Regions from separate parts of the Pseudomonas sp. GW823-FHT06E10 genome, predicted to be linked through region 2. Evidence: predicted binding sites of a transcription regulator. Region 2 holds the regulator's gene; each other region holds the start of a gene.

Region 1 (6,532 bases), on a different contig from region 2:
GCTCGCTCCCACATTGATTCGTGAGTGCACTCAGTCGCCGAAGTCTTCCCAACCACCCATCTGCTTCCAGCGATTGACGATGCCGCAGAACAGCTCTGCCGTCTTCTCGGTGTCGTAGCGAGCCGAGTGAGCCTCGCGACCGTCGAAGTCGATGTCCGCTGCCTGGCACGCCTTGGCCAACACGGTCTGGCCGTAAGCGAGACCGGCCAGCGTTGCGGTATCGAAGCTGGAGAACGGATGGAACGGATTGCGCTTCATGTCCAGCCGCGCGACCGCCGCATTCAGGAAGCCCAGATCGAAACTGCTGTTATGCCCGACCAGGATCGCCCGTTTGCAACCGTTGGCCTTGAGGGCCTTGCGCACGCCGCGGAAGATATCGTTCAGGGCAGACTCTTCACTCACCGCCATGCGCAGCGGGTGATCGAGCTTGATCCCGGTGAATTCCAGGGCTGCCGCTTCGATGTTCGCGCCTTCGAACGGCTCGACACGAAAAAAGTAGGTGTGATCCGGGTAAACAAAACCCTTTTCATCCATGGCGATGGTGGTCGCGGCGATCTCCAGCAGGGCGTCGGTGGCCGAGTTGAAGCCACCGGTCTCTACGTCGACGACAACCGGCAGGTAACCACGAAACCTTGCCGCCATTGGATGACGAGGGCCGCCTCCGCCGCCATTGCCTTCCAGTTCGTCGTCGAAATGGTCTTCACTCACGCGTGTTCCTCCAGCAAGCGCCAGCGCAGTTTTTCACCGGCGCGCAGCGGGATAACGGTCAGCTCGCCAAATGGCAGGCTGGTCGGGGCGGTCCACTCTTCGCGGACCAGGGTGATGCGATCGGTGTTGGCCGGCAGACCATAGAAGCGAGGGCCGTTGAGGCTGGCGAAGGCCTCGAGCTTGTCCAGCGCATTGCGCTGTTCGAAGGCTTCGGCGTACATCTCGATCGCCGCATAGGCGGTGTAGCAACCGGCGCAGCCGCAGGCCGCTTCCTTGGCATGCTGGGCGTGGGGGGCCGAGTCGGTGCCGAGGAAGAACTTGTCGCTGCCGCTGGTGGCCGCGTCGAGCAGGGCTTCCTGGTGGGTATTGCGCTTGAGGATCGGCAGGCAATAGAAGTGCGGCCGAATCCCGCCCACCAGCATGTGGTTGCGGTTGTACAGCAGGTGATGCGCGGTGATGGTCGCGCCCACGTTGGCCGAAGCCGAGTTGACGAACTGCACGGCGTCCGCGGTGGTGATGTGTTCGAAGACCACTTTGAGGGTCGGGAAACGCTCGACCACACGACGCATGTGCTCGTCGATGAAGATTTTTTCCCGGTCGAACACGTCGACATCGCCCCGGGTGACTTCACCGTGGACCAACAACGGCATCCCGACTTCGGCCATGGCCTCGAGTGCAGGAAAGATCTTGTCGATGCTGGTGACGCCAGAATCCGAGTTGGTGGTCGCGCCGGCCGGGTACAGCTTGGCGGCGTGAATGAATCCGCTGGCCTTGGCCTCGCGAATTTCTTCAGGCTGGGTGCGGTCGGTCAGGTACAGGACCATCAGTGGCTCGAACAGGCTGCCGGCCGGGCGGGCAGCGAGAATCCGCTGCCGATAGCCGTCGGCTTCGGCCGCATTGCGTACCGGTGGAACCAGGTTGGGCATGATGATGGCGCGGCCAAAGGTGCGCGCGACATCCGCGACGGTATTGGTCAGCACGGCACCATCGCGAAGATGAATATGCCAGTCGTCGGGACGCAGCAGGGTCAGGCGGTCGGACATGAGGGGATTCCAGGCGGGTCAAACTCAAGGGAATGCTACCGGAAAAGACTCTTGCAGGCACTCGCTATCAAGTTTTGCAGGAAGCTTCCGATATCCAACAGGTATGCCGTAAACATGTGTGTGTCGGTCTTTTTGTTGTAGAAACCAGTGGAGCCTCCCGTGCGCCAGCGTTATTTAGCCTTGCTCAGTGTGTTTGCCAGCCTTCCGGCGATGGCGCTCACTTTCCAGACACGTCTGGAGAACATTGAGTGGACGGTCGAAGGCGACAAGTTCGAATGCCGCCTGACTCAGCCGGTTACCGATTTCGGTTCGGGCGAGTTCGTGCGTCGTGCCGGCGAGCAGGCGACTTTCCGTCTGAAAGCCTACAACCCGATGATCGGCGGTGGTTCGGCCACCTTGTTGGCCGCTGCCGCGCCGTGGCAACCGGGCCGTGACGATATCAACCTGGGCACGGTGAGAATCGGCAGTGGCAACGTATTGTTCAATAGCTCACAGGTTCAGGCCGGTCGTCTGATCAGTGGCCTGATGGACGGTCGCAGCCCGGTCGTTCGACATTCCTCGGGGGATGGGCGGGTGTCGGAAGTACGCTTGTTGCCGGTCAGGTTCACCAAGGCGTTTACCGACTACCAGGGGTGCGTGGCGAAACTGTTGCCACAGAATTTCGAACAGGTGAAGCAATCGGAAATCGGCTTCCCCGGCGGCGGAATCGAACTCGACAGCGCCGCAAAAGCCAAACTGCAGGTAATGCTGGAGTACATGAAGGCCGATCCGACGGTCAATCACATCGAGCTCGACGGTCACTCCGACAACAGCGGCAACCGCCTGACCAACCGCGACCTGTCGCGGCGACGAGCCCTGGCAGTGATGGAGTTCTTCAAGGCCAACGGCATCCAGGAATCGCAAATCACTCTGCGTTTCCATGGCGAGCGTTATCCGGTGGCGCCTAACACCAACAACACTAACCGCGCGAAGAACCGTCGAGTAGCGGTGCGCCTGGAGCGCGGAGCACCCGCGGAACAAGTTGCCCCGCAAGCGACGAAAGCGGCCACTTCGGCCACTTCCTGACCCGGCTGTAATCGTCGCGCCCTCGACATAATCTGTCGCTTCGTCGTCATAAGCTGTCGCGCCACTGTAAATTATTCTGCATGAGCGGTAGACTTCCCGGCTTTCCGTAGAACCCCGTGGAGTGATGGCATGGCGGACGTAAACAAGGTCGTTCTGGCGTATTCCGGCGGCCTGGACACTTCGGTGATCCTCAAGTGGCTGCAGGATACTTATAACTGTGAAGTAGTGACCTTCACCGCTGACCTGGGTCAGGGCGAAGAGGTCGAACCTGCACGCGCCAAGGCTCAGGCCATGGGCGTCAAAGAGATCTACATCGACGACTTGCGCGAAGAGTTCGTGCGCGATTTCGTTTTCCCGATGTTCCGCGCCAACACCGTTTACGAAGGCGAGTACCTGCTGGGTACTTCCATCGCTCGTCCGCTGATCGCCAAGCGCCTGATCGAAATTGCCAACGAAACCGGTGCAGACGCCATTTCCCATGGCGCCACCGGCAAGGGTAACGACCAGGTTCGTTTCGAACTCGGTGCGTACGCCTTGAAGCCAGGTGTGAAAGTGATCGCTCCTTGGCGTGAGTGGGACCTGCTGTCCCGTGAAAAGCTGATGGATTACGCCGCGAAGCACGCGATTCCGATCGAGCGCCACGGCAAGAAGAAGTCCCCGTACTCCATGGATGCCAACCTGCTGCACATCTCCTATGAAGGCGGCGTGCTGGAAGACACCTGGACCGAGCACGAAGAAGACATGTGGCGCTGGACCGTTTCCCCGGAAAACGCTCCAGACAAGCCGCAGTACCTGGAACTGACCTACCGCAACGGCGATATCGTCGCGCTGGACGGCGTCGAAATGACTCCGGCCACCGTGCTGGCGACCCTGAACCGTATCGGTGGTGAGCACGGTATCGGCCGTCTCGACATCGTCGAGAACCGCTACGTGGGCATGAAGTCCCGTGGCTGCTACGAAACCCCTGGCGGCACCATCATGCTGCGTGCCCACCGTGCGATCGAATCGATCACCCTGGACCGCGAAGTGGCTCACCTCAAGGACGAGCTGATGCCCAAGTACGCCAGCCTGATCTATACCGGCTACTGGTGGAGCCCTGAGCGTCTGATGCTGCAACAGATGATCGATGCGTCCCAGGTCAACGTGAACGGCGTTGTGCGCCTGAAACTGTACAAGGGCAATGTGATCGTCACTGGCCGCAAGTCCGACGACTCGCTGTTCGACGCCAACATCGCTACCTTCGAAGAAGATGGCGGCGCGTACAACCAGGCGGATGCCGCGGGCTTCATCAAGCTCAACGCCCTGCGCATGCGCATTGCGGCGAACAAAGGCCGGAAGCTGTTCTGAGACCTTTGATATCGTGATGGATACCTGACCTCGTCCTCGACGAGGTCAGGTACCTGAAAACGGAGTGTGATGCCAGTTACTGCGTTGTCGGGTGTTTTCTTTTCCACTGATGATTTCCTGTTTTTCTCCTTCTCGATGGCCTGACCTGTACTACAGGTTGCTGTTCGCCGGTTGCCCGGTGTGATCAATGACCGACAACCTGTGCGAGTCCAGATTGTAGGCCACATAAAAGGCGGCACCGCGTTTGCTGGCCTGCTTTGTATGTCCAAGCGCACTGGCTTTCAGTAATTTCTCCGAAACGGCACAAGTGACAAACAGAATCACGTACGCCGTCTTTTCCCGTGGCCTCTGGATTTTTTCCAGCAGCGCTCCAAACTCGACCTCTTCGCTCATCCAGCGTACATCAACGATGTACAGGTCTTTTACCGGTTCCGGTAACTGAAGGTGATGCTGAACAGAGACAGTGGTTTGCAGACCAATCCCGGTTGGCGGGTCCTGTGCGCCACAGGGCGTTCGGGCTGACCGCCAGTCATTCGCTGACGTTTCCAGTGTGGGGTTTTCAGGCGGTTTTGCGGACGCTTTTTTTTCCGAGCGCCCAACATCATCCATGACCTTCATGAAGTGCTTTCCCTTTTCAAAATCGGAGGGTGCATAAAGTGATTTATAGTTGAAGTTGAGTGTCGCGAAAAAAAGCAAAAGTAAATAAAACGGAAAGCTGATCAGGAACCAGACGTAGAGTTCTCTTTCCTCCTGATCAAGGAAGGGTAGAGAGACGGCTGCCGACGTTTCAGAGAGCGCTGCGAATATCGCGATAATTGTCATTGGGTTGGTGATTCGTTTTTTTATCATATTCTGTACTCATGCCGGGTTGTCTGTTCTCGAGTGGTTTATGAAGTTGGTTCGATGTGGTGCCTATTGTAGTGATTTTGATTGTCTGCTGGTTTTTGACAGGTTTTTATTTGTTTGTTGTATTGCTCTTCGGTTTCTTGAATTTTTGGCGTGTTTTAATGATTGCTCAAAAAATATTATTTGCTGTAAGAGTAATTGGATGCGAAGTGTGTGATATTTCTGGTGTGAGTGTTGAGTGCGAAAATATCAGTTACGTTTTAGCGGAAAGGTAGAGGCTAGTGTTTGTCAGGGCGGGACCGGATCAAGCTGGCTCTCGAAAAAATCTGGTCGTAAATCGACACAGGTGGCTGCTGGAAAGTGCGACACACTGACGCTGATACAGTTTTAAATTCATTCTGTTCGAGGGATTTTTGTAGGAGGAATCCGTGTTGTTTGTAGGGGATGTCTCTTGGTGTGGGTGGCCGGGAGGGGCGACATGCCATGGGTGAAACGACTAGGCTATTGTGCGGGCTCTAAAAATTCGAACAGCGAAAATTGGACTTGCCCATGAATAAAGTGCTGATCGTGGATGATCACCCCGTCATTCGTCTTGCGGTACGTATGCTAATGGAGCGTCATGGCTACGAAGTTATTGCAGAAACCGATAATGGTGTGGACGCACTGCAACTAGCCCGAGAACTTATGCCGGACATTGTCATTCTGGATATCGGGATTCCGAAGCTGGACGGGTTGGAAGTCATCGCGCGTTTGTCTTCGACTTCAATGCCGATGAAAGTGCTGATTTTGACTTCCCAGGCGCCGGGACATTTTTCGATGCGTTGCATGCAATCCGGTGCAGCCGGTTATGTCTGCAAACAACAAGATCTCACGGAGTTGCTCAGTGCAATAAAGGCCGTTTTGTCAGGCTACAGTTACTTTCCTAATCAAGCCTTGCATACCGTACGATGCAGTTTGGGGAATGCCAGTGAGGCCGATATGGTCGATCGATTGTCGGGGCGGGAAATGATGGTCCTGCAGCAGTTGGCCCGAGGAAAGACCAATAAAGAGATTGCCGATGGGATGTTTCTCAGCAATAAAACAGTCAGTACTTACAAGACCCGCCTGTTGCTCAAGCTGAATGCGCGGTCTCTGGTCGATCTGATCGAACTGGCACAACGCAATGGTCTGGTGTGATGGCATAACTGCGCGACAAGGGGCGCCTATCGGGGTACGGCACTTAGCAAAAAAAAGCCTCCGTTTCGGGAGGCTTTCAGGTGTCATAAATCAAAATCGTAATCGGCCAATTGCTTTTGCAGTCGGCGCTCCTCCAGCAGGTTGTCGATGGTGCGGCGTTTGCTCAGATTAGTTTTCGCTACTTCAACCACCGGTTCAGCATCATCGGTTTCGGCGGTGGTGAAATCGTCTTCTACGTCTAATTGCTCTTTGCCAGTACTCATTTAGTTGCTCCAGGCTAAGAAGGCCTTTGGCGCCCCTTATATCGACATTCTCCCGGCGGGTAAAAAAGATTTTTTCAATCGACA
Region 2 (6,532 bases):
TGGTTTATGCAAGTTAAGCGTTTTTTCGCCGCCGATATGCGTCAGGCCATGAAGCTGGTTCGCGATGAGCTGGGCGCTGATGCCGCCATCATTGGCAACCGCCGGATCGCCGGGGGGGTCGAACTGACAGCTGCGCTGGATTACAAGTTGTCGGCGCTGGCGCCGCGGGTTCCGAACATGGAACTCGAAGACGAATTGCGCAAGACTCAGTCGCGGATCGTCACCGCCCAGGCCGAATTGAGCCTGCGTGGCGATGGCGAGAGCGACAATGCAACCAATCGCCAACTGTTCGCCGGATTGCCGTTGACTGCCGCCGAGCCGCTGATCGAGCCGACCTACGCCGAACCCCGTCGTCCCGCGCCGGCCGCTGCGCCAGCGTCCGGTGGCGTGGACCCGCGCGCGTTCGACTCGATGCGTTTCGAGCTCAACAGCCTGCGCGAACTCATGGAAGTACAACTCGGCTCCCTGGCCTGGAATCAGCTGCAAGGCAGCCGTCCGGACCAGGCCAACCTCTGGCGTCGCCTGCAACGCATCGGCCTGTCTGGCCCGCTGTCGCGCGACCTGCTGGCAATGATCACCGAAATCGAAGAGCCTCGTCAGGCCTGGCGTATGTTGCTGGCGCACCTGGCGCGCATGATCGTTACTCCGGACGTCGAGCCGCTGGAAGAGGGCGGAGTGATCGCCATGGTCGGCCCTGCCGGCATGGGCAAGACCACCACCCTGGCCAAGCTGGCCGCCCGTTACGTGCTCAAGTACGGCGCGCAGAACATTGCGTTGGTGAGCATGGACAGCTTCCGCATCGGCGCCCAGGAACAGCTCAAGACCCTGGGGCGCATTCTCAATGTGTCGGTGACCCACGTCGATCCCGGCCAGTCCCTGGTGCAGGCCCTGGAGCCGTTGCTGCGCAAACGCGTGGTGCTGATCGATACCGCGGGCCTGCAGGCCAGCGATCCGGCGCTGCGCATGCAGCTCGAAAGCCTGGCCGGTCGCGGCATCAAATCAAAAAATTATCTGGTCCTGGCAACCACCAGCCAGAAACAGGTTCTAACGGCCGCGTATCACAGTTACAAGCGCTGCGGGCTCTCCGGCTGCATTCTGACTAAACTGGATGAAACGGCTAGTCTGGGTGAGGTGTTGAGCCTTGCCATCAGCCATGAACTGCCGGTGGCTTACCTGACCGATGGCCCGCGGATCCCGGATGATTTGCATCTGCCGCGCCGTCATCAATTGGTCAGCCGCGCCGTGAGCGTGCAAATGCAGGAAGAACCCAGCGAAGAAGCCATGGCTGACATGTTCGCTGACATCTACCACAGCCCGACCAAGCAGGTTGGCTGAGGTAATAATGAACAGTTTTTGTACCTACATCGATGGTCTGCCATGCATTGTTCCGTTTGTGAACGCGCAGCCAGTAATGTGGCCTCCGTCTATGCAAGACAAGGTAAAGAAATAACATGGGCAGCATGCATCCCGTACAGGTGATCGCGGTGACCGGCGGCAAAGGTGGCGTCGGGAAAACTAATGTGTCAGTGAACTTGTCCCTGGCTTTGGCCGAACTTGGCCGGCGCGTCATGCTGTTGGACGCCGACCTGGGACTGGCGAACGTCGACGTTCTGCTGGGCCTGACACCCAAACGTACCCTGGCCGACGTGATCGAGGGCCGCTGCGAACTGCGCGATGTATTGCTGCAGGGACCAGGCGGCATCCGTATCGTTCCGGCCGCATCCGGCACTCAGAGCATGGTGCATCTGAGCCCCGCGCAACACGCCGGCCTGATCCAGGCCTTCAGTGATATCGGCGATAACCTCGACGTACTGGTGATCGACACCGCTGCGGGCATTGGTGACTCGGTAGTCAGTTTCGTCCGCGCAGCCCAGGAAGTGCTGCTGGTGGTGTGCGACGAGCCGACCTCGATCACCGATGCCTACGCCTTGATCAAGTTGCTCAATCGCGACTACGGCATGAACCGCTTCCGCGTCCTGGCCAACATGGCCCAGAGCCCGCAGGAAGGACGCAACCTGTTCGCCAAGTTGACCAAGGTCACGGATCGCTTCCTCGACGTCGCCCTGCAATACGTCGGTGCGGTGCCTTACGACGAAAGCGTGCGCAAGGCCGTGCAGAAGCAGCGCGCCGTCTACGAGGCCTTCCCGCGTTCCAAGTGCTCGCTGGCGTTCAAGGCCATCGCGCAGAAGGTTGATACCTGGCCGCTGCCTGCCAACCCGCGCGGGCACCTGGAGTTTTTCGTCGAGCGCCTCGTGCAGCAGACAGCAGGACCTGTTCTATGACAGCCAGCGGCTACAACCTCTACAAGAAGTCGGCACGTGATGCGCAGTACGAGCTGATCGAGCGTTACGCGCCGCTGGTTAAACGCATTGCCTACCACTTGCTGGCGCGTTTACCGGCCAGTGTCCAGGTCGAAGACCTGATCCAGGCCGGGATGATTGGCCTGCTTGAAGTGTCGACCAAATATGACGCCGGCAAAGGCGCCAGTTTCGAGACGTACGCGGGCATACGAATCCGCGGCGCCATGCTCGATGAAGTGCGCAAGGGGGACTGGGCGCCACGTTCGGTCCACCGCAATACGCGCATGGTCAGCGATGCCATTCGCTCGATTGAAGCTAAAACCGGCCGTGACGCTAAAGATCACGAAGTTGCGGCCGAACTCCAATTGAGTCTCGACGATTACTACGGGATTTTGAACGACACCCTGGGCAGCCGGCTGTTCAGTTTCGACGACCTGTTGCAGGACGGCGAACACGAAGGGCTGCACGAGGATGGCGCGAGTGCTCATGTCGAGCCGTCACGCGACCTGGAGGATGAACGCTTCCAGGCTGCGCTGGCGGATGCGATTGCCAATTTGCCGGAGCGTGAGCGACTGGTGTTGGCGCTGTACTACGACGAAGAGTTGAATCTCAAGGAAATCGGTGAGGTCCTGGGGGTCAGCGAATCGCGGGTCAGCCAGTTACACAGCCAGTGCGCGGCCCGTTTGCGGGGGCGTTTGGGGGAGTGGCGAGCGCGCTGAAGGCAGTGTGGGGGACACTGCGAACGAGGCCGGTGTGGTGTTGAACTGCGCCGGTCGCGATCTGTTGTGCTCCAGACAGTCATTGAGTGCTTTGCCGGATTGATTGAAATGGCGTGTCCAGGTGCTGGGCGCGTTTAAGACTGCTTGGAGGTCGAATTGGACAAGAACATGAAAATCCTCATCGTTGATGACTTCTCAACGATGCGGCGGATCATCAAGAACCTGCTGCGTGACCTTGGGTTCACCAACACCGTCGAGGCCGACGATGGCACTACCGCCATCCCGGTGCTCAACAGCGGAAGCATCGACTTTCTGGTAACGGACTGGAACATGCCTGGCATGACCGGTATCGATCTGCTGCGCCACGTGCGTGCCGATGAAAAGCTCAAGCACCTGCCGGTGCTGATGGTGACCGCTGAAGCCAAGCGCGAACAGATCATCGAAGCGGCCCAGGCCGGCGTTAACGGCTATGTGGTCAAGCCCTTCACGGCCCAGGCGTTGAAAGAAAAAATCGAGAAGATTTTCGAACGCATCGGTTGATGAGTGCGCCACGGGGGAGCTATGGGCAATAACGAAACTTCATTGGGCGATTTTGAATCGACCCTGAAAAAACACGCCGTCGAATTGGTCGAGAGCCTTGAAAAAGGCAAGTTCGGCGACGCGGTGCAATTGATCCATGAGCTCAACCAGACCCGTGACCGCGGCCTGTATCAGGAAGTGGGCAAGCTCACCCGCGAACTGCATAGCGCGATCGTCAATTTCCAGATTGACCCGCACATGCCGCAGGCCGAAGAAGTGTCGCAGATCACCGACGCCACCGAGCGCCTGGGGTATGTGGTCAAGCTGACCGAGGCTGCGGCCAACCGCACCATGGATCTGGTGGAAAGTGCCACGCCGCTGGTCAATGGCCTGGCCGATGAAGCCAAAGTGTTGAGCGCGGACTGGGGGCGCTTCATGCGTCGCGAAGTCGGCGCCGAAGAGTTTCGTGAACTGGCCCGGCGGGTCGACGGGTTCCTGACGCGCAGCGGCACGGACAATCGCGCGGTGTCGGGCAACCTGAACGACATCCTGCTCGCCCAGGATTACCAGGACCTCACAGGCCAGGTGATCAAGCGTGTGACCCAGTTGGTCACCGAAGTTGAAAGCAACCTGCTCAAGCTCGTGCTGATGGCCAGTCAGGTGGACCGCTTTGCGGGCATCGAGCATGACCGTGAAGCGATGCTTGCTGAAAAAGATCCACAAAAACATCTCTCTCAGGGTGAAGGTCCGCAGATTCATGCCGATAAAAGAGAAGACGTTGTGTCCGGTCAGGACGATGTGGACGATTTGCTATCCAGCCTAGGGTTTTAGAATTTTAGGCATTTTAGGTTTTTAGACCTTTAGGAGCACCCCCTTAATGAGCTTCGGCGCCGATGAAGAGATCCTTCAGGATTTCCTGGTTGAGGCCGGCGAGATTCTAGAGCAACTGTCCGAGCAACTGGTCGAGCTGGAAAGCCGCCCGGATGATGCGGATTTGCTCAATGCAATTTTTCGCGGTTTTCACACTGTAAAAGGAGGCGCCGGCTTCCTCCAGCTCAACGAACTGGTGGAGTGTTGCCACATCGCCGAGAACGTGTTCGACATCCTGCGCAAGGGTGAGCGTCGCGTCGACTCGGAACTGATGGACGTGGTTCTCGAAGCGCTGGACGCGGTGAACAGCATGTTCAGCGAAGTCCGCGAACGCAGCCCGATCACGGCCGCGACACCGGAACTGCTCGCGGCACTGGCCCGTCTGGCCGAGCCGCAATCGGCTGACGAGGCGGCTGCCGCACCTGTCGTCGCCGTGGTCGAAGCGCCTGTGGCTGAAAGCGAATCGGGCGATATCACCGACAATGAATTCGAACAACTGCTGGACTCGCTGAACGCCGTCAAGGCCCAGGCCGAGGCCCCGGCGGCTGTTCCAGCGCCTGCCGGCAATGCCGCTGGCAGCGACGAAATCACCGATGCCGAGTTCGAGTCGTTGCTCGATCAACTGCACGGTAAAGGCCAGTTCGCCGTTGACGCGGTGGTCCAGGCACCGGCTGCGCCAGAAGCCCCGAAAGCGGCTGGCGACAGTTCCGATATTACTGACGACGAATTCGAAGCACTGCTCGACCAGTTGCACGGCAAGGGTAATTTTGCTGTCGAGGCGCTGGAGTCGGCCATTGCTTCTGTGCCTGCACCCGCGGCACCAAGCGCGGTGGCGGCCGGCAGCGATCTGATTTCCGATCACGAGTTCGAAGCGCTGCTCGACGAATTGCACGGCAAAGGCAAGTTCACTGAAGTGGGCGCGACGGTTGGAACGGCAACCGGCGCCAACGCCTCGGTGGCGGCACCTGCCGCGAAGGCAGCCGCGCCGAAACCGGTGGCCAGGGCCCCCGAGCCAAAAGCCGAAGCGCCGGCCCCGGCAACTGCTGCACCGGCATCGTCCCGTGCCCCGGCCGCGCCACCGGCGGAAAAGCCGGCGAGCGAAGCCGAGACCACCGTACGTGTCGATACCGCGCGTCTGGACGAGATCATGAACATGGTCGGCGAGTTGGTGCTGGTGCGTAACCGCCTGGTCCGCCTGGGCCTCAACAGCGGCGACGAAGCCATGTCCAAGGCCGTGTCGAACCTCGACGTGGTCACCGCCGACTTGCAAACCGCGGTCATGAAGACCCGGATGCAACCGATCAAGAAAGTCTTCGGGCGCTTCCCGCGCCTGGTTCGCGACTTGGCCCGCCAGCTCAAGAAAGAGATCAACCTGGAGCTGGTCGGCGAAGAAACCGACCTCGACAAGAACCTCGTCGAGGCCCTGGCCGACCCGCTGGTCCACTTGGTGCGCAACGCGGTTGACCACGGCATCGAGTCGCCGGAAGAACGCGAAGCCTCGGGCAAGGCCCGGGGTGGCAAGGTGATCCTGGCGGCGGAGCAGGAAGGCGACCACATCCTGCTGTCGATCTCCGACGACGGCAAGGGCATGGACCCGAACGTGCTGCGTTCCATCGCGGTAAAACGCGGTGTGATGGACAAGGACGCCGCCGATCGCCTGAGCGACACCGAATGCTACAACCTGATCTTCGCCCCGGGTTTCTCGACCAAGACCGAGATTTCCGACGTATCGGGTCGTGGCGTGGGCATGGACGTGGTGAAAACCAAGATTTCCCAGCTCAACGGCTCGATCAACATCTACTCGGCCAAGGGCCAGGGTTCGAAGATCGTCATCAAGGTGCCGCTGACCCTGGCGATCATGCCGACGCTGATGGTCATGCTCGGTAACCAGGCGTTCGCGTTCCCGCTGGTGAACGTCAACGAGATCTTCCACCTCGACCTGTCGACCACCAACGTTGTGGACGGCCAGGAAGTGGTGATCGTGCGGGACAAGGCGCTGCCATTGTTCTATCTCAAACGCTGGCTGGTCAGCTCCGCCGCTCACGAAGAGCAGCGCGAGGGCCATGTGGTGATCCTTTCGGTGGGCACGCAGCGGATCGGCTTTGTCGTCGATCAACTGGTGGG
Region 3 (6,532 bases), on a different contig from region 2:
TGCCAGCCGCATCCACCGCTTGCGGCAGGTCGATAATCACCGGGCCGGTCGGCGTCAGCAGCACGTTGAACTCCGACAGGTCGCCGTGCACCAGACCGGTACACAACATCAGCACGATCTGCGAAATCAGGAACGCGTGATACTCGCGCGCCTGGTCCGGTTCCAGCACCACATCGTTCAGGCGCGGCGCGGCATCGCCGTACTCGTCGGCCACCAGCTCCATGAGCAGCACGCCTTCGAGGAAGTCGAACGGCTTGGGCACCCGCACACCGGCACTGGCCAGACGGAACAGCGCCGCCACTTCGGCGTTCTGCCAGGCGTCCTCGGTTTCCTTGCGGCCAAACTTGGAGCCCTTGGCCATCGCACGGGCCTGACGGCTGTTGCGCACCTTGCGGCCTTCCTGGTACTCGGCCGCCTGACGGAAACTGCGTTTATTCGCCTCCTTGTAAACCTTCGCGCAACGCAACTCGTTGCCGCAGCGCACCACATAAACAGCTGCTTCTTTACCACTCATGAGTGGGCGCAGCACCTCGTCGACCAGACCGTCCTCGATCAGGGGTTCAATGCGTTTTGGAGTCTTCATCAGCTTTTATTGTGGGTCCTTTATTACCAAACACGCGAAAGTCATTCGTTATACGGCAATCCACTCACGGGGGGGAGGGGTTGCCGACTTATGAACATTGCAGATGCACACAATGTACCGTTCTCATCAGGTAAAACCGACGACCGCCATGGTCGTTCCAGATCATAGCCGAGCCTGCCTCACTTGTTGTGCAGAGGCATTGAGGGCAATTGCGACAGAAGCTGACACCACAGTTCATGCCTTCCGTAGGATTTTTCCCAACAGACCTCAATTTCCTCCGACAACAGCCGAAGTCCTAAGTGACAAAGTGATTTGTCCGACAATCGCTCCCCCAATAATAGCGATGCCGCACTCAAGGACCCGGGTTGACCAAGAACGTTTACGGCTGCCAATAAACCGCGAGTCATCTGCACTGCGTGGGCCTACAAGAAAATCTGGAGCGCGGATGAACATCAAACAGAAGTTGACCTGGGCGTTTGCAATCATCGCCTGCCTGCCCGTGGTGCTGGTCGCCACCCTCGTTGTGCTGAACCTGCGCAGTGATGCCAGGGACGAATTCGTCGACGGCAGTGCCCGCGAGATTCGTCAGGTCAGCAACGCCATGCAATTGTTCTTTGACGGCATCAGCCAGAACGTCGATTACCTGGCCAAGCAGCCGCTGATCCGAAACTCCGACGACAGCCTCAAGACTTACATGGCCGCCAACGCCGAAAGCGTCCCTCAGGGGGAGGCTGACAAAAAAGTCTTCGCCCTGCTCCAGGATCTGGGCAACAGCCACCCTGCCTACGCCTATGCCATCCTCGGCACGGCGGCGGGCGGCTATGTGTCGTGGCCGGATGATCCTAAGCTGAATAACTACGACCCGCGCCAGCGCCCTTGGTACAAGGCCGCCCAGGCCAAACCGGGCAAGCCGTTTCGCACCGAGGCCTACTACTGGGCCCAGGATGACGCGACCTATGTCAGCACCGTGCGCACCATCGACAACAAGCTGGGCACCAACGGCGGCGTGGTCAGCATCGACGTGACGCTCAAGCAGCTCACCGAAATCGTCAAACAGATCAAGCTCGGTGAAACCGGCTACCTGATGCTGCTGGAAAACACCGGCATGGTCCTGGTGGACCCGAAACAACCGGATCACAACTTCAAACCACTGAACAGCCTTGGCGACGGCTACGCGCAATTGGCCAAGGCCGGCAAGGGCCTGGTGGAAGTGGAGCTGAACGGCGAGCACTACATGGCCAACGTCTGGCCGTCCGAACAACTGGGCTGGACCTTCATCGGCCTGATCAAACAGGACGACGTGATGAGCTCCGCGACCCAGTTGACCTGGTTGATCGCCATCATCGCCGCCGTCCTGGCCGTCATCTTCGCCATCGTCGGCGCCAGTTTTGCCAGCCTCATCGTGCGCCCGATCCGCAGCGTGGCCAGCGGCCTGGAAGGTATCGCCCAGGGCGAAGGCGACCTGACCCAGAACCTGCAAATCCGTGGCAACGATGAAACCGCGCAACTGGCCAACTGGTTCAACCAGTTCCTGACGGCGATTCGCAACCTGATCCAGAACATCGGCGGCGCGGCGGGCAAAATCCTCGCCACGTCCAAGAGTTCGACTCAGGTCTCCAGCGACATGGCCGAAGCCGCCGGACGCCAGCGTGAAGCGGTGGACATGGTCTCCACGGCGTTCCACGAAATGGTCGCCACCGCCAACGAAGTCGCGCGCTCTTGCAGCCAGGCGGCGGAGTCCGCCGACAGTGGCCAGCGCCAGGCGCGCGAAGGTCAGCAACAGATCGATGCGGCGGTGAACAGCGTGGATCGCCTGAGCCAGGAAATCGAACAGTCGGCCCAGTCGATGCAACAGCTCGAACGCGACAGCAACGACATCCAGTCGATCCTGGGGACCATCCGCTCGATCGCTGAACAGACCAACCTGCTGGCGCTGAACGCCGCGATCGAAGCGGCCCGGGCCGGTGAACAGGGACGCGGCTTTGCCGTGGTGGCTGACGAAGTGCGGGCTCTCGCCAAGCGCACGGCCGACTCCACGGCGGAAATCGACGGACTGCTGGGCAACCTGGCCAAACGCACCAGCCAAGTGACCCAACAGATGCACGCCAGCCTGGAAGTGTCCCAGCAATCGGTGACGCGCATCGGCGAGGCACGCAACAGCTTCGGGCAGATCCGCGAATCGGTGGACGTGATCCGCGACATGAACACCCAGATCGCCACGGCGGCGGAACAACAGCATCAGGTGGCTGAAGACATCAACCGGCACATCAGCCAGATCCATGGCGATGCGCAGTTGGTGGCGGAACTGGCCAACTCGGCCCGCCTGGACTCCCAGAGCCTGGCCGGGTTGTCCAATGAACTGGACGGGTTGGTGCGCAGGTTCCGTACCTGATCAACCGGCACACCCCATAACCCTGTGGGAGCGAGCTTGCTCGCGAAAGCGGTATGGCAGTCAACATTGATCTTGACGCTGATGGCCCCATCGCGAGCAAGCCCGCTCCCACAAGGTTTCGGTGTCGCTCACATAATCTGAGCCAGGCACAAAACCTGTGGGAGCGGGCTTGCTCGCGAAAGCGGTATGGCAGTCAACATTGATGTTGAAGCTGATGGCCCCATCGCGAGCAGGCTCGCTCCTACAATTGCGACTGTTCAACGTTCGATAATGGCGGTCACGCCCTGCCCGCCCGCCGCGCAAATCGAAATCAGCCCCCGCCCCTTGCCCGCCGCATCCAGCAACTTCGCCAGGTTGGCGACGATGCGCCCGCCCGTGGCGGCAAACGGATGCCCCGCCGCCAGTGAGCTGCCCTTGACGTTGAGCTTGCTGCGGTCGATCGAACCCAGCGCCGTATCGAGCCCGAGACGGGTTTTGCAGTACTCCGGATCCTCCCAGGCCTTCAAGGTGCACAGCACTTGCGCGGCGAAGGCTTCGTGGATTTCGTAGTAGTCGAAGTCCTGCAAGGTCAGGCCATTGCGCGCGAGCAAGCGCGGTACGGCGTAGACCGGCGCCATCAACAACCCTTCGGCACCGTTGACGAAATCCACCGCCGCCGCCTCACCGTCACGCCAGTAGGCCAGAATAGGTAACCCGCGTGCCTTGGCCCATTCCTCGCTGCCCAGCAGCACCAGTGACGCGCCATCGGTCAGTGGCGTGGAGTTGCCGGCGGTCAGGGTGCCCTTGGCGCTTTTCTCATAGGCCGGCTTGAGCGCGGCGAGCTTTTCCAGCGTGGAGTCCGGGCGCAGGTTGTTGTCGCGGGTCAGGCCCAGGAACGGTGTCATCAGGTCATTGTGCCAGCCCTCGGCGTAGGACGCCGCCAGTTTCTGATGGCTCTCAAGCGCCAATTGATCCTGTGCCTGGCGAGGGATGTTCCAGGTCTGGGCCATCAGCTCGCAATGCTGGCCCATGGACAACCCGGTACGCGGCTCGCCGTTGCGCGGGAATTCGGGGATCAGGTGTTTGGGACGCAATTGCAGGAAGGTTTTCAGTTTGTCGCCGGTGGTTTTCGCGCGGTTGGCTTGCAGGAGGATTTTGCGCAGGCCTTCGCTGACACTGATCGGCGCATCCGAGGTGGTGTCCACGCCACCGGCGATGCCGCAATCGATCTGGCCCAGGGCAATCTTGTTCGCCACCAGCAGTGCCGCTTCCAGCCCGGTGCCGCACGCCTGCTGGATGTCATAGGCCACAGTGGCGGGCGACAGTCGCGAACCCAGTACGCACTCGCGCGTGAGGTTCATGTCTCGCGACAACTTGAGCACCGCCCCGGCGACCACTTCACCAATGCGCTGGCCGTGCAGGTTGTAACGTTCGATCAGGCCTTCGAGGGCGGCGGTGAGCATCACCTGGTTACTGGCAGTGGCATAGGGGCCGTTGGAGCGGGCGAAGGGAATCCGGTTACCGCCGATGATCGCGACGCGGTGCAGTTGGGTCATGAAAAGCTCCTGATGAATGATCTGAACCGAACACAGCCCCCTGTGGGAGCGGGCTTGCTCGCGAAAGGGCCGGCACACTCAACATCGTTGTTGGCTGATACACCGCCATCGCGAGCAAGCTCGCTCCTACAATGTAACCAAGCGTAGGCCTTATCTCGTGGATCGAACGACTGATCGCCATTCATGGTCCACACTTTGATCCCCAGCTTTCGGAGCGTGTTCCATGTCTGACCGCTATATCGACTTCGCCAATTCGTCCATCGGCCATCGCCTGGTCGGCGCCCTGGGGTTGCCGACACCGACCAGACTGGAGCGCTGGCAAGCGGGCCGGTTGCGACCTGTAGAAGGCGCCCTGCTGATTGGAGGCGGGCCGTTGGCCGAACACGTCAGCGCTTTCGCCAACCGTCTGACCGACGCGATCTACAGCTACGGCACCGAGCCTTCGATGGTCACGGCCTGGATTCCCGGCCATGGACCGAAACTCAAGGCCGTGGTGTTCGACGCCAGTGACCTGCTGCACACCGATCAGCTCAAGCAACTTCGCGAGTTTTTCCAGCCGCTGATGAAAAACCTCGACCACTGTGCGCACCTGGTGATTCTCGGGCGCGATCCGCAAACCTTGCGCGACCCGTTCGCCGCCAGTGCCCAGCGTGCCCTGGAAGGTTTCAGCCGTTCACTGGCCAAGGAGTTACGCAGCGGTGGCACCCTGCAATTGATCTACGTCGGTGAAGGTGCCGAGGGGCAACTGGAAGGCCCGCTGCGGTTTTTCCTCTCACCGAAAAGCGCCTTCGTGTCCGGGCAGGTCATTCGCTTGAATCCGTGTTTGACGCCCGTCACCGACTGGACACGCCCGCTCGCCGGGCGCAAGGCACTGGTCACCGGTGCGGCGCGCGGTATCGGTGCCGCCATTGCAGAAACCCTGGCCCGCGATGGTGCCGACGTCATCCTGCTCGACGTGCCGCCGGCCAAAACCGATCTCGAAGCCCTCGCCGCGCGCCTCGGCGGGCGCACCATCACCCTCGACATCTGCGCCGAAGACGCCGCCGCGCAGTTGATTGAACAACTGCCCGACGGGCTCGACATCGTGGTGCACAACGCCGGCATCACCCGGGATAAAACCCTGGCCAACATGACCCCGGAATACTGGGACGCGGTGCTGGCGGTCAACCTCAATGCGCCGCAAGTGCTGACCAAAGCCCTGCTCGACAGCGGCGCCCTGCACGACAACGGCCGGGTGATCCTGCTGGCGTCCATCAGCGGCATCGCCGGCAATCGCGGGCAAACCAATTACGCGGCGAGCAAGGCTGGGTTGATCGGATTGGCGCAAGCCTGGGCGCCGCTACTCCACGAGCGCAGCATCAGCATCAACGCCGTGGCACCGGGCTTCATCGAAACGCAGATGACCGCGCACATTCCCTTCGGCCTGCGCGAAGCCGGACGCCGCATGAGTTCGCTTGGCCAGGGCGGCCTGCCCCAGGACGTCGCCGAGGCCGTGGCCTGGCTCGCGCAACCGGGCACCGGCGCGTTTACCGGGCAAGCGTTGCGCGTATGCGGGCAAAGCGTTCTGGGGGCTTAAGGATGATCACCGACTGGCACACACTCAACCGCGAACCCGGCCTGCCGGGATTGTACGCACGAGCGGCGACACGGCGAAAAATCACGGGCACCACCCTACCCGATTCGGGTTTGCGTTGCTGGGTCGAAGCCGATCCCAAGCGCCTGGCGGCTTATCGCAAGGTCTGTGGTTTCGCCGACAACGGCCTGCTGCCACCGACCTACCCGCACATCCTCGGGTTTGCCTTGCAGATGCAACTGCTCACGACCAGGGACTTCCCGTTCCCGCTACTGGGCCTGATTCACCTGAGCAATCGCGTTCGTGTACTGCGTCCCATGGGTGGAGTGAATCGGGTGTGCGTCAGCGTGCAAGTGCAGAACCTGCAACCCCACGCCAAAGGCGCGACGTTCGATCTGCTGACCACCCTCGACGATCAGTTGGGGCCGTTGTGGGAAGCGGAAAGCCGG

What was found. Region 2 encodes FliA, which starts transcription of late flagellar genes. Its sites were predicted from a motif close to CTAAAGTTTNNNNNNNNNNNGCCGNTAA; they were not measured.
Region 1: AC1Q6Y_RS04605 (flagellar protein MotY) is a predicted target of FliA. The motif match lies at 1,818-1,845, and genes of this name have one in related genera.
Region 3: AC1Q6Y_RS09790 (methyl-accepting chemotaxis protein) is a predicted target of FliA. The motif match lies at 2,191-2,218, and genes of this name have one in related genera.

What each region holds. Positions count from the first base shown of each region.
Region 1 is NZ_JBXAHJ010000002.1:331,500-338,031, reverse strand. Features, by position in the region: gene rnt (ribonuclease T) at 31-708, opposite strand; gene pyrC (dihydroorotase) at 705-1,751, opposite strand; gene AC1Q6Y_RS04605 (flagellar protein MotY) at 1,911-2,816, shown strand; gene AC1Q6Y_RS04600 (argininosuccinate synthase) at 2,946-4,163, shown strand; gene AC1Q6Y_RS04595 (hypothetical protein) at 4,314-5,012, opposite strand; gene AC1Q6Y_RS04590 (response regulator transcription factor) at 5,559-6,185, shown strand; gene AC1Q6Y_RS04585 (PA3496 family putative envelope integrity protein) at 6,269-6,448, opposite strand.
Region 2 is NZ_JBXAHJ010000011.1:99,202-105,733, forward strand. Features, by position in the region: gene flhF (flagellar biosynthesis GTPase FlhF) at 7-1,335, shown strand; gene fleN (flagellar synthesis regulator FleN) at 1,452-2,282, shown strand; gene fliA (RNA polymerase sigma factor FliA) at 2,279-3,019, shown strand; gene AC1Q6Y_RS18685 (chemotaxis response regulator CheY) at 3,188-3,559, shown strand; gene AC1Q6Y_RS18690 (protein phosphatase CheZ) at 3,581-4,369, shown strand; gene AC1Q6Y_RS18695 (chemotaxis protein CheA) at 4,416-6,532, shown strand, end outside.
Region 3 is NZ_JBXAHJ010000005.1:12,654-19,185, forward strand. Features, by position in the region: gene AC1Q6Y_RS09780 (PA4780 family RIO1-like protein kinase) at 1-583, opposite strand, end outside; partial or broken gene AC1Q6Y_RS09785 (cache domain-containing protein) at 1,029-2,117, shown strand; gene AC1Q6Y_RS09790 (methyl-accepting chemotaxis protein) at 2,247-2,975, shown strand; gene AC1Q6Y_RS09795 (acetyl-CoA C-acetyltransferase) at 3,233-4,510, opposite strand; gene AC1Q6Y_RS09800 (3-oxoacyl-ACP reductase) at 4,734-6,086, shown strand; gene AC1Q6Y_RS09805 (MaoC family dehydratase) at 6,089-6,532, shown strand, end outside.